DNA from 2 places in the Bradyrhizobium sp. UFLA05-109 genome. Region 1 is predicted to be linked to the other one. Evidence: predicted binding sites of a transcription regulator. Region 1 holds the regulator's gene; the other holds the start of a gene.
The links. The regulator PhoB, encoded in region 1, activates phosphate uptake and scavenging genes when phosphate is short. The targets are predictions, from matches to a motif close to TGTCATNNANCTGTCAT.
Positions count from the first base shown of each region.

Region 2: a site for PhoB is predicted at 2,967-2,983, ahead of Q3C01_RS02280 (acetoacetate decarboxylase). Genes of this name have one in related genera too.

Region 1 is NZ_JBBIAR010000042.1:66,465-71,526, forward strand. Features, by position in the region: gene pstA (phosphate ABC transporter permease PstA) at 1-774, shown strand, start outside; gene pstB (phosphate ABC transporter ATP-binding protein PstB) at 771-1,589, shown strand; gene phoU (phosphate signaling complex protein PhoU) at 1,601-2,317, shown strand; gene phoB (phosphate regulon transcriptional regulator PhoB) at 2,332-3,039, shown strand; gene Q3C01_RS27860 (GcrA family cell cycle regulator) at 3,124-3,636, opposite strand; gene Q3C01_RS27865 (aspartate aminotransferase family protein) at 4,092-5,062, shown strand, end outside.
Region 2 is NZ_JBBIAR010000002.1:196,276-201,337, forward strand. Features, by position in the region: gene Q3C01_RS02270 (M48 family metalloprotease) at 1-1,539, shown strand, start outside; gene Q3C01_RS02275 (patatin-like phospholipase family protein) at 1,750-2,925, opposite strand; gene Q3C01_RS02280 (acetoacetate decarboxylase) at 3,157-3,939, shown strand; gene Q3C01_RS02285 (transporter) at 4,066-5,062, shown strand, end outside.

The DNA of each region.
Region 1 (5,062 bases):
TTTGGCGTCACCTGGCTCGCGCTGATCCTGATCACGCTGCTCTACAACGGCATCACCGGTCTGAACCTTCAGATCTTCGTCGCGGACACTCCGCCCCCGGGCTCGACCGAAGGCGGCCTGCGCAACGCCATCATCGGTTCGATCATCATGACCGTGATCGGCGTCGGCATCGGCGCACCGCTCGGCATGTTCGCCGGCACCTATCTCGCCGAATACGGCCGCAACGACAAGCTGACCTCGGTGATCCGCTTCATCAACGACATCCTCTTGTCGGCGCCCTCGATCATCATCGGCCTGTTCATCTATGGCGCGGTGGTGGTGCCGATGCGTGGCTTCTCCGCGATCGCCGGCGCGCTGGCGCTCGCCGTCATCGTGATCCCGGTCGTGCTGCGCACCACCGAGGACATGCTGTTGCTGGTGCCGAACGCGTTGCGTGAGGCGGCTTCCGCCCTCGGTCTGCCACGCTCGCTGGTGATCAAGCGGATCGCCTACCGCGCGGCGCGCTCCGGCCTCATCACCGGCGTGCTGCTCGCGACCGCCCGCGTCGCCGGCGAGACCGCGCCGCTACTGTTCACCGCGCTGTCGAACCAGTTCTTCAGCCTGAGCCTGAACAAGACGATGGCGAACCTGCCGGTCACCATCAACAACTTCGTTCAGAGCCCCTACGCCTATTGGAAGCAACTGGCCTGGAGCGGGGCGCTTCTGATCACCCTGACCGTGCTTGCCCTGAACATTGGCGCGCGCATTCTTGGCGCCGAGAGGACTGCAAAATGAGCGATCTGTCCGTTTCCGTAGGTTCCACCGGGCGTCAGGCCTCGCCGACGCTGCCTGAGGCTCCGGCCAAGGTGACGGTGCGCAACCTCAACTTTTATTACGGCGAACACCACGCGCTGAAGAACATCAACATGACGCTCGGCACCAACCGCGTCACGGCGTTCATCGGCCCGTCCGGCTGCGGCAAGTCGACCCTGCTGCGCATCTTCAACCGGATGTACGATCTCTATCCGGGGCAGCGCGCCACCGGTCAGCTGATGCTGGACCAGACCAACATCCTCGACCCCAAGCTCGACCTCAACCTGCTGCGTGCCCGGGTCGGCATGGTGTTCCAGAAGCCGACGCCGTTCCCGATGACGATCTATGAGAACATCGCCTTCGGCATCCGCCTCTATGAGAAGATCTCCAAGTCCGAGATGGACGACCGGGTCGAGAAGGCGCTGCGCGGTGGTGCGCTGTGGAACGAAGTCAAGGACAAGCTCAACGCCTCCGGCCTGTCGCTCTCCGGTGGCCAGCAGCAGCGTCTCTGCATCGCCCGCACCGTGGCGGTGCGCCCCGAGGTGATCCTGTTCGACGAGCCCTGCTCGGCGCTCGATCCGATCTCGACCGCCAAGGTCGAGGAGCTGATCCAGGAGCTCGCCGAGAACTACACGATCGCGATCGTCACCCACAACATGCAGCAGGCGGCGCGCGTCTCCGACAAGACCGCCTTCATGTATCTCGGCGAGCTCATCGAGTTCGACGAGACCAGCAAGATCTTCACGTCGCCCAGCGACCGGCGTACCCAGGACTACATCACCGGCCGCTTCGGCTGAGGAGACAGGAAATGGCTTCTGAACATACCGCAAAGGCCTTCGACACCGACCTCCAGGAGCTTACGCGGCTCGTTGCGGAGATGGGTGGCCTTGCCGAGCGCATGATCGTCGATTCCGTCGATGCGCTGATCCGCCGTGACGTCGCGCTCGGCCAGCGCGTGGTAGCAACCGACGCCGAGATCGACGCGCTCCAGAAGAAGATCGAGGAGCGCGCCGTGCTCACGATCGCGCGCCGCCAGCCGATGGCTGTCGACCTGCGCGAGATCGTCGGCGCCATGCGCGTTGCGACCGATCTGGAGCGCATCGGCGACCTCGCCAAGAACATGGGCAAGCGCGTCGCCGCGCTCGAGACCGATTTCCATCCGCTAAAGCTGTTCCGCGGCCTGGAGCACATGACCGACCTCGTGCAGCAGCAGGTCAAGTCGGTGCTGGACGCCTATGCCGCGCATGATCTGCCAGCGGCGATGATGGTGTGGAAGGGCGACGAGGAGGTCGACGCGATCTGCACTTCGCTGTTCCGCGAGCTCCTGACCTACATGATGGAGGATCCGCGCAACATTTCGTTCTGCATCCATTTGATGTTCTGCGCCAAGAATATCGAGCGGATCGGCGACCATGCGACCAACATCGCCGAGACCGTCTTCTATATGATCGAAGGTCAGGCCATCGCGGACAAGCGTCCGAAGGGCGACATGACCACCTTCGCCACGACCGTGCCGAACACTTAAGGAGCGACGACGCCATGGGCGCACGCATTCTGGTTGTTGAGGACGAGGAAGCGCTGACCGAGCTATTGCGCTATAACCTCGAAGGCGACGGCTACGATGTCGAGACGGTGATGCGCGGCGACGACGCCGACACCCGTCTCAAAGAGCACATCCCCGACCTGATCGTGCTCGACTGGATGCTGCCGGGCCTGTCCGGCATCGAGCTGTGTCGCAGGCTTCGCGCCAGGCCCGAGACCAAGCAGCTGCCGATCATCATGCTCACGGCGCGCGGTGAGGAGAGCGAGCGGGTGCGCGGGCTTGCGACCGGCGCCGACGACTACATCGTCAAGCCGTTCTCGGTGCCCGAGTTGCTCGCACGCGTGAAGGGCCTCCTGCGGCGTGCAAGCCCCGAGCGGCTTGCGACCATACTCGCCTATGGCGACATCGAGCTCGACCGCGAGAAGCGCCGCGTCGCCCGCTCGGGCAGGCCGATCGACCTCGGCCCGACCGAATATCGCCTCCTGGAGTTCTTCCTGGAGCATCCCGGCCGGGTGTTCTCGCGCGAGCAGCTGCTCGACAGCGTCTGGGGCCGTGACATCTATATCGATGAGCGCACCGTCGACGTCCATATCGGCCGTCTGCGCAAGCTGCTCAATCTCGGCCGCGAGCAGGATCCGATCCGCACGGTCCGCGGCGCCGGCTACGCGCTGGATGATCGTTTCGCGAAGGCTGAGCAAACGTAAAAAAAAGCGCGCCAAATGGCGCGCTGACGTTTCTCGATCAGGCGTCCCGGCCCTGCGCCGGGACGTTGTCGTTTGTGGCTGAACTCAGCGTGTTCCCGGCTTAGCCGGTGCGCGCCGACGATCCGCCGCCGGCTGGTAGGCGACGCGCGAGTGCTGCGCGCAATAGGGCAGGCCCGAGAGCGACTTGCCGCCGCAGAAGAAGAAATCCGGGCTCGAGGGATCGCCGACCGGCCAGTGGCAGGTCGCTTCGTTGAGCTCGAGCAGCGACAGGCGCTGGCTCATCGGTACGACATTGTCATAGGTGATGGGATCGGGCTCCACCTCGACCTCGAAGGCTTGGGCGAGGGCGGTGTTGCCGCGCGAGATCGGCCGGCTCACCCGCATCATGTGCTGCGCGGGGCGTGCCTTGCGCGGCCGGGGAGCCGCCGAGGACGGGGTCTTGGCGCGACCGGACAGGCCCAGCCGGTGCACCTTGCCGATTACGGCGTTGCGCGTCACATTCCCGAGTTCGGCAGCGATCTGGCTGGCCGAAAGCCCGGCTTCCCAGAGCTTTTTCAATTGCTCGACGCGATCGTCGGACCAGGTCAAAACCGTCATTGCACCCTTCCCCTCGCCGCGCGCCAGCCAATCCTTGGGGCCACGTGGCGATGTCTAAGCCTCGAAAAACCCGTGCCGTCAGAATCCCTTAAGGCTCGCCGGGCGCGAAAAACGCACCTGAACGTTACGCCGGTACATGAGGACTTAGAGGATCAGAACTGCTGCACGAGATGTCGTATCTGACAGGAGAAACGCTACAATATGGCGTGACTCCCGCGCAAGAGTCTGCGGCTCCGCGTCCACATGTTCCGTCTTAAAAAACTCTCAAAATCGCCACCGCAAGACTACGGGCCGCGCGCCTCGCACGGCCTTCTGGCGGCATTGACAGCGGTTTTTCCAAGCATAAAATGGTGTCACGTGCCGCCCTTAAAAGGCGGCACGTTTCGTTTTCCGGGCAGGTCAATGATGCGCTGCGCAACGCAGCCTCAGCCGGCCCCAACATCCAAGTGACCGTCATGACCAAGAGCGCCGCGACGCATCTGCTTCCCGTTTTCGCCAGGGCCGAGCTCGGCTTCGAGCGCGGCGAAGGCTGCTGGCTGGTCGCAACCAGTGGCGAGCGCTATCTCGATTTCACATCGGGTGTCGCCGTGAATGCGCTCGGTCACGCACATCCGCATCTGGTCAAGGCCCTGCAGGAGCAGGCGACAAAGCTCTGGCACATGTCGAACCTGTTCCAGAGCCCGGATGGCGAGAAGCTCGCGGTCAGGCTCTGCAACGAGAGCTTTGCGGACTTCGTGTTCTTCTGCAATTCCGGCGCTGAGGCGATGGAATGCGTGATCAAGGTGGTGCGCCGCTATCACGCCACCAAGGGCCATCCCGAGCGCTACCGCATGATCACTTTCGAGGGCGCGTTCCACGGCCGCACGCTGGCAACGCTCGCTGCCACGGGGTCTGCAAAATATCTCGAAGGCTTTGGTCCGCCGATGGACGGGTTCGACCAGGTGCCGCATGGCGATCTGGAAGCCGTCAAGAAGGCGATCGGCCCACAGACTGCGGGCATCCTGATCGAGCCGATCCAGGGCGAGGGCGGCGTGCGCTCTGCTCCTCCCGCATTCTATCGCGCGCTGCGCCAGCTCTGTGACGAGCATGGGCTGTTGCTCGCCTTCGACGAGGTGCAGACCGGCATGGGCCGCACCGGCGAACTCTTTGCACATCGCCGCCTCGGCGTAACCCCCGACGTGATGTCGCTTGCGAAAGCACTCGGCGGCGGCTTTCCGATCGGCGCGTGCCTTGCGACCGCCGAGGCGGCCTCCGGCATGACGCCCGGCTCGCACGGCTCGACTTTCGGCGGCAATCCGCTCGCCGTGTCCGCGGCGAACGCCGTGCTCGACGTCATGCTCAAGCCCGGTTTCTTCGATCACGTGCAGAAGATGTCGCTGCTGCTCAAGCAGAAGCTCGCCTCCGTGATCGACCGCCATCCGGATGT
Region 2 (5,062 bases), on a different contig from region 1:
GCCGTGCTGGTCTTCACCAAGGGCCTGATCGACGCACTTGACGACGATGAGCTCGCGGCGGTCGCTGCGCATGAAATCATGCACGTGGTCAACGGAGACATCCGGCTGATCGCGGCCACGAATGTCTGCCTCGATACGCTGAGCCTGCTGCAGCCTCGCAGCAATGGGAAGCAGGCCAACCGGATCTCGCAGGCTTTGGCACTGCCGGTCTTGGCTCTGGTATTTCCGATGATGGTCGTGCTCTTTCTCATCGTCTCGTTCCTGCACCGTCTGGCGCATGACGGAAGTCACCTCGTGCGGCTGCTGATCGCGTCGGCACGCGAATTCATCGCCGATGCGGAAGCCGTCCGGCTGACCCAGAATCCTGCCGCGCTCGTCTCGGCGCTGCAACGCATCGAGGGGCGCAGTGCAATTCCGGGGCTCGCGGCCGGCCAGGACGCCATGATGATCGACGGCGCGCACAAGGGAGCTTTCGCCACCCATCCCACGATCGCCGAGCGGGTCGCCGCGATCGTCTCCGTCACCGGTTCGATGGCCCTGATCGCGCCTGCGCGGCGCGACACGAGGCCGCAGACAGTCGGCGCCGCGGCCAGCTTCGGTCGCCGACCGTCGTCTGCTTTCGATGTCACACGTCTGCGCAGTTCACTGCACGAGGCCAGTCTCGAGACCTCAGAGGCTTCGTTCGATGCCGAGTTCAACCGGTTCGGGCTGACGCGCGAGACGACGGTGGGAGCAGTCATCGCGATCGGGCTGTTTCTGTGGGCCCACAGCGCCGACCTCACCAGGCCCTCCGCGCTCGTGCAGGCTCTCGACCCCGGGTCGCTGCGAACCGTTTTCGCGGCGGCAGGAGAGGGGGCGCGTTGCCAGAGACAGGGAATCGGCGGGGCCTTGTTCGGGAGTGCGCCGCCAAGTGGATGCGACCAGGAACCGATCGAGGACATGCTCGCGGCCCGCAGTCACGAGGCCGGCATCTTCGGAGCGCTGATGAAGAAACTGCGGCCGGATATCCCCTTTGGCCCCCAAGAGAGCGGGGTCAAGAGACGGCCGAACGGAACGTTCAGCAATGTCGCGACGGCGGATGAGCAGATTGCCGAGGTCCGGCGGGGCCGCTGCTTTCAGACCGACCGCTATGCGGTTGGCGACCGCGGCCTGCATTACGTCACGGAGGTGCCAAAGGCCGGCGAAACGATCTCGCTGCCGCGCTATCTGGATGTGAGTGCCACCGCCGCCCGGCTCGCGAGCGAAGCCGGCCCCGCCGGCCGCGACGCCATGCTCCTGCAATATTTCAAGACTCGCAAAAGCCTCGGCGAGGTCATCCATCGCTTCTTCGGCGAGCCCGGTCTGATGGTTGCAACAACGGCCTATGCCAACTCGGACCACCAAGCCGCCATCGCCGTCTTGCGCCAGCGCCTGGCCGATCCCGGCTTCGGATCCGCGCTAACGCCTTTGGAGCGGGCGGAAATCGAGCTGCTCGCCAGCGACCCGCTGGATTTCGTGTCCTGCACCGCCCGTCGCGGACGCCCAGGCAAGGACGCTTGATGTGGAGCGGGGCTCTAGGGCAAGAGCGTCATGCGCAATGCCCTGTGATGCCATAATACCCCCGATTTGCCCGACGTCACATAATTTCGTAAAATGCGAAGATCGTCCCCGCCGGCCGTCGGCTACTGTGCATGGGGTTGTTTTCACACTTTTGGTCGGAGCTTCCCCAAAGGGGGCGCGCTCCTGCACGCGCGAAGGCGGTTTCAGGCCTTACGCGCTCTCCGTCTCGCGGTGCACGTCGTGGACGACCAGGCCCATGCCTTCCTCGGGCATCTTGATCCAGTCGCGGCGCTTCAGCGTGCGCTTGGTGTCCTCGTAGCCGCTCGTCCAGTGCTCGCGCATGGAGGTGCCGGAGAATTCGTGGTCCTTGGCGTCGCCCTCATAGGCCTTCTGCTGATAGATCAAATGCAGGATCGCGATCTCCGGCATGTTGCGCAGGCTCGCCTTGAGCTGGCGTTCCTCTTCGGACAATTGCTCGTCGGGAAGCTTCGCCAGCGCCTTGTAGAGCAGGACCTTCAGATTGTGCGTCCGGCGGTAGACGTCGGTGTTGTGGCGCGTGCGCGAGGAATACATGATGTCCTTGTGGCGGGCCATGACGTCCTGGATCGAGCGCGGCAGCACGCCGCGCGCGCTGAACAGGTCGACCTGGAACACCAGCGAGTTGAGATCGTCCTCCTGGTCGAGCAGGTGCTGGAGCGGCGTGTTCGAGACGATGCCGCCATCCCAGAAATGATCTGTGCCGATCCTGACCATCGGCAGCGCCGGCGGCAGCGCGCCGGAGGCCATGACGTGCTCGGGGTGGATCTCATCATGGGCATTGTCGAAATAGATGAAGTTGCCCGACAGCACGTTCACCGCACCGACCGCGAAGCGGATCTTTTTTTCGTTGATCAGGTCGAAGTCGACGAGCTCGCGCAAGCTGTCGCGCAAGGGAGTCGTGTCGTAATAGCTGGTTGCAGTCCTGGCGCCGACCGGGCTGAACCAGGGATTGACCTGGTGCGGGGTGAAGAAGCCCGGCTGGCCCATCGCCGACGTCATCCACGCGCTGGTGAGATTGCGCCACTGGCGGAAGACGTCGCCATCAGGCGTGTAGTGCCAGATCTTGCGGTTGGTGATGCGCTCCCAGAAAATGCGAAGCTGATCGAGCCGCTTCTCCGGCTTGTTGCCCGCGATGATGGCTGAGTTGATCGCACCGATCGAGACGCCGCAGACCCAGTCGGGCTCGATGCCGGCCTCATGCAGCGCCTGATAGACGCCGGCCTGGTAGGCGCCAAGCGCGCCGCCGCCTTGCAGCACCAGCGCGACGCGATCGCAGCGCTCGGGCCGCCAGCCCCGCGAGGGAGGCTGATTTGTCTGATATGTCGGTTGCGACGTGCGGGCGTCCATGGCGCTGTCTCCCTGCCTCGCCCGGACGATTGCGCCCCGCAATGACGGCGTGATGACAATTGCGGCGCCGATGCATCGCGGACATGCAGGCCCATCGCGCCGGGAATGACGGAGGGGTCACGCGCCTGACGGAAATCCATCACATCGCAGTCAATGACGGCGGCTAGCAATTCACGTTAGGCTTGCAGCTGCCAGGCGGACATCACACCAGCGTCACACAGGAGATCAAAGATGCGCAGGGAAGACGTTCTGAGACTCCCGTCCATGCCGGCCGCCGGACCGAGCTATCCCGCTGGTCCCTATCGCTTCATCAACCGCGAATTCCTCGTCATCACCTACGAGACCGATCCGGACCTGATCCGCGCCGGCCTGCCTGAGCCGTTGGAGCCGATCGACCAAGCGATCGTGCATTACGAATGGATCAGGATGCCGGACTCCTCCGGCTTCGGCAGCTACACCGAGTCCGGTCTGGTGATCCCCGCGCGCCTGCACGGCGAAGAGGTGAACTTCGTCTCACAGATGTATCTCGACGATGATCCGCCGATCGCGGCGGGGCGCGAAATCTGGGGCTTTCCCAAGAAGTACGCTCACCCCAAGCTCGAGATCGTCAAGGATACCCTGACCGGCACGCTGGAATATGCCGGTCAGCTCGTCGCCATGGGTACGATGGGCTACAAGCACGAGAGCATGGCCGGCAACGGTGATCTCACCCGCGCCACGCTGTCGAAGACACAAATCAATCTGAAGATGATCCCAGGCGTCGACGGCCAGCTCGAGGTCTGCCAGCTCGTCGCGATCAACCTCACCGACATCGTTCCGAAGGGCTCCTGGATGGGGCCCGGTCGCCTGCACCTCGTGCCCCACGTCAATGCGCCGGTTGCGGATTTCCCGGTCCGCCGCGTGGTCGGCGCGCATCACTATATCGCCGACCTGACCCTGCCGTTCGGCCGCGTCGTGCACGACTACATCAAGGAAGCCCAGGCGGCGGCCGCGACGGGGTTGGCCGCGGAGTAGGGCGGCGGATCTCGTCGGCTCGTATCATCAAACTGTAACACTGGTGTAATCCAATTAAGTACCCGCGAAGGTCGGGAGGAGGCAAACAGCCCCCCGGACCTGGGCTGCATTGACGTGGGGGTGAGCATGGTTGAGCAAGTAACGCTTGCCAGCGTAACGGATGATTCTGCGCTGGCTATTCCCGGCCTGGTCTGGGCGTTCCGCCTGCACAGTGACGGCAGCGCTGAGGCGCTGCCGATCGACCAGCCGATCGAGTTCAGCCATGATGGCCGGCTCTGGCTGCATTTCAATCTGACCGATGCGCGGGCGCGGCCGTGGATCGCGGCCTCCGGCCTGCCGCCGCTCGCGCGCGAGCTGCTCCTGTCCAAGGACACGTTTCAGCAGCTCCACGTCATCGATGACTGCGTCTACGGCGTGTTTTCCGACCTCGTGCGCGACATCGAGAGCCCGACCGAAGAAACCGCGTTCCTGCGCTTTGCGATGACCGGACAGCTTCTGATCAGCGGTCGCCATCAGGCGCTGTGCTCGGCCGATGCGACACGTCGGATGCTCGAGGGCGGCTACCGCGTCGCGAATGTCGCAGCTCTCTTGGAGAAGATCGTCGACGAGGTCGCCGACACCATGGACCGCATGGCCGACAGGATTGGTCAGGACATCGACGGCATCGAAGAAAAGATCGCGGCCGATGATGCCAAGCCGGAGATGCGCAGCATTCTGAGCCGGCAGCGTCGCACTTGCGTCCGGCTGCATCGCCAGTTGACGGGACTTCGAATCCTGTTTCATCGACTTGACCAGAAGCATGGCGACGATCTGCCCCCGGAGTTGCGAATTCAGGCTGGCAAACTCGCGCAACGCCTGGACGGCCTTGACCACGACATTGTTGAGCTCCGTGAACGGACCCGCCTGCTGGAGGAAGAGCTGCACTTCAAGAATGAAGAAGAGAGCAACCGGCATCTTCATACGCTGTCGATCGTGACCACGCTGCTGCTGCCGCCGACACTGATCACCGGAATCTTCGGCATGAACACCAAGGGCCTGCCGCTGACGGACGTCGAGGAGGGCTTCATCTATGCGGCCTGCCTGATGGTCGCCTCTGCGGGCCTCGCCTATTACTTCATGCGGC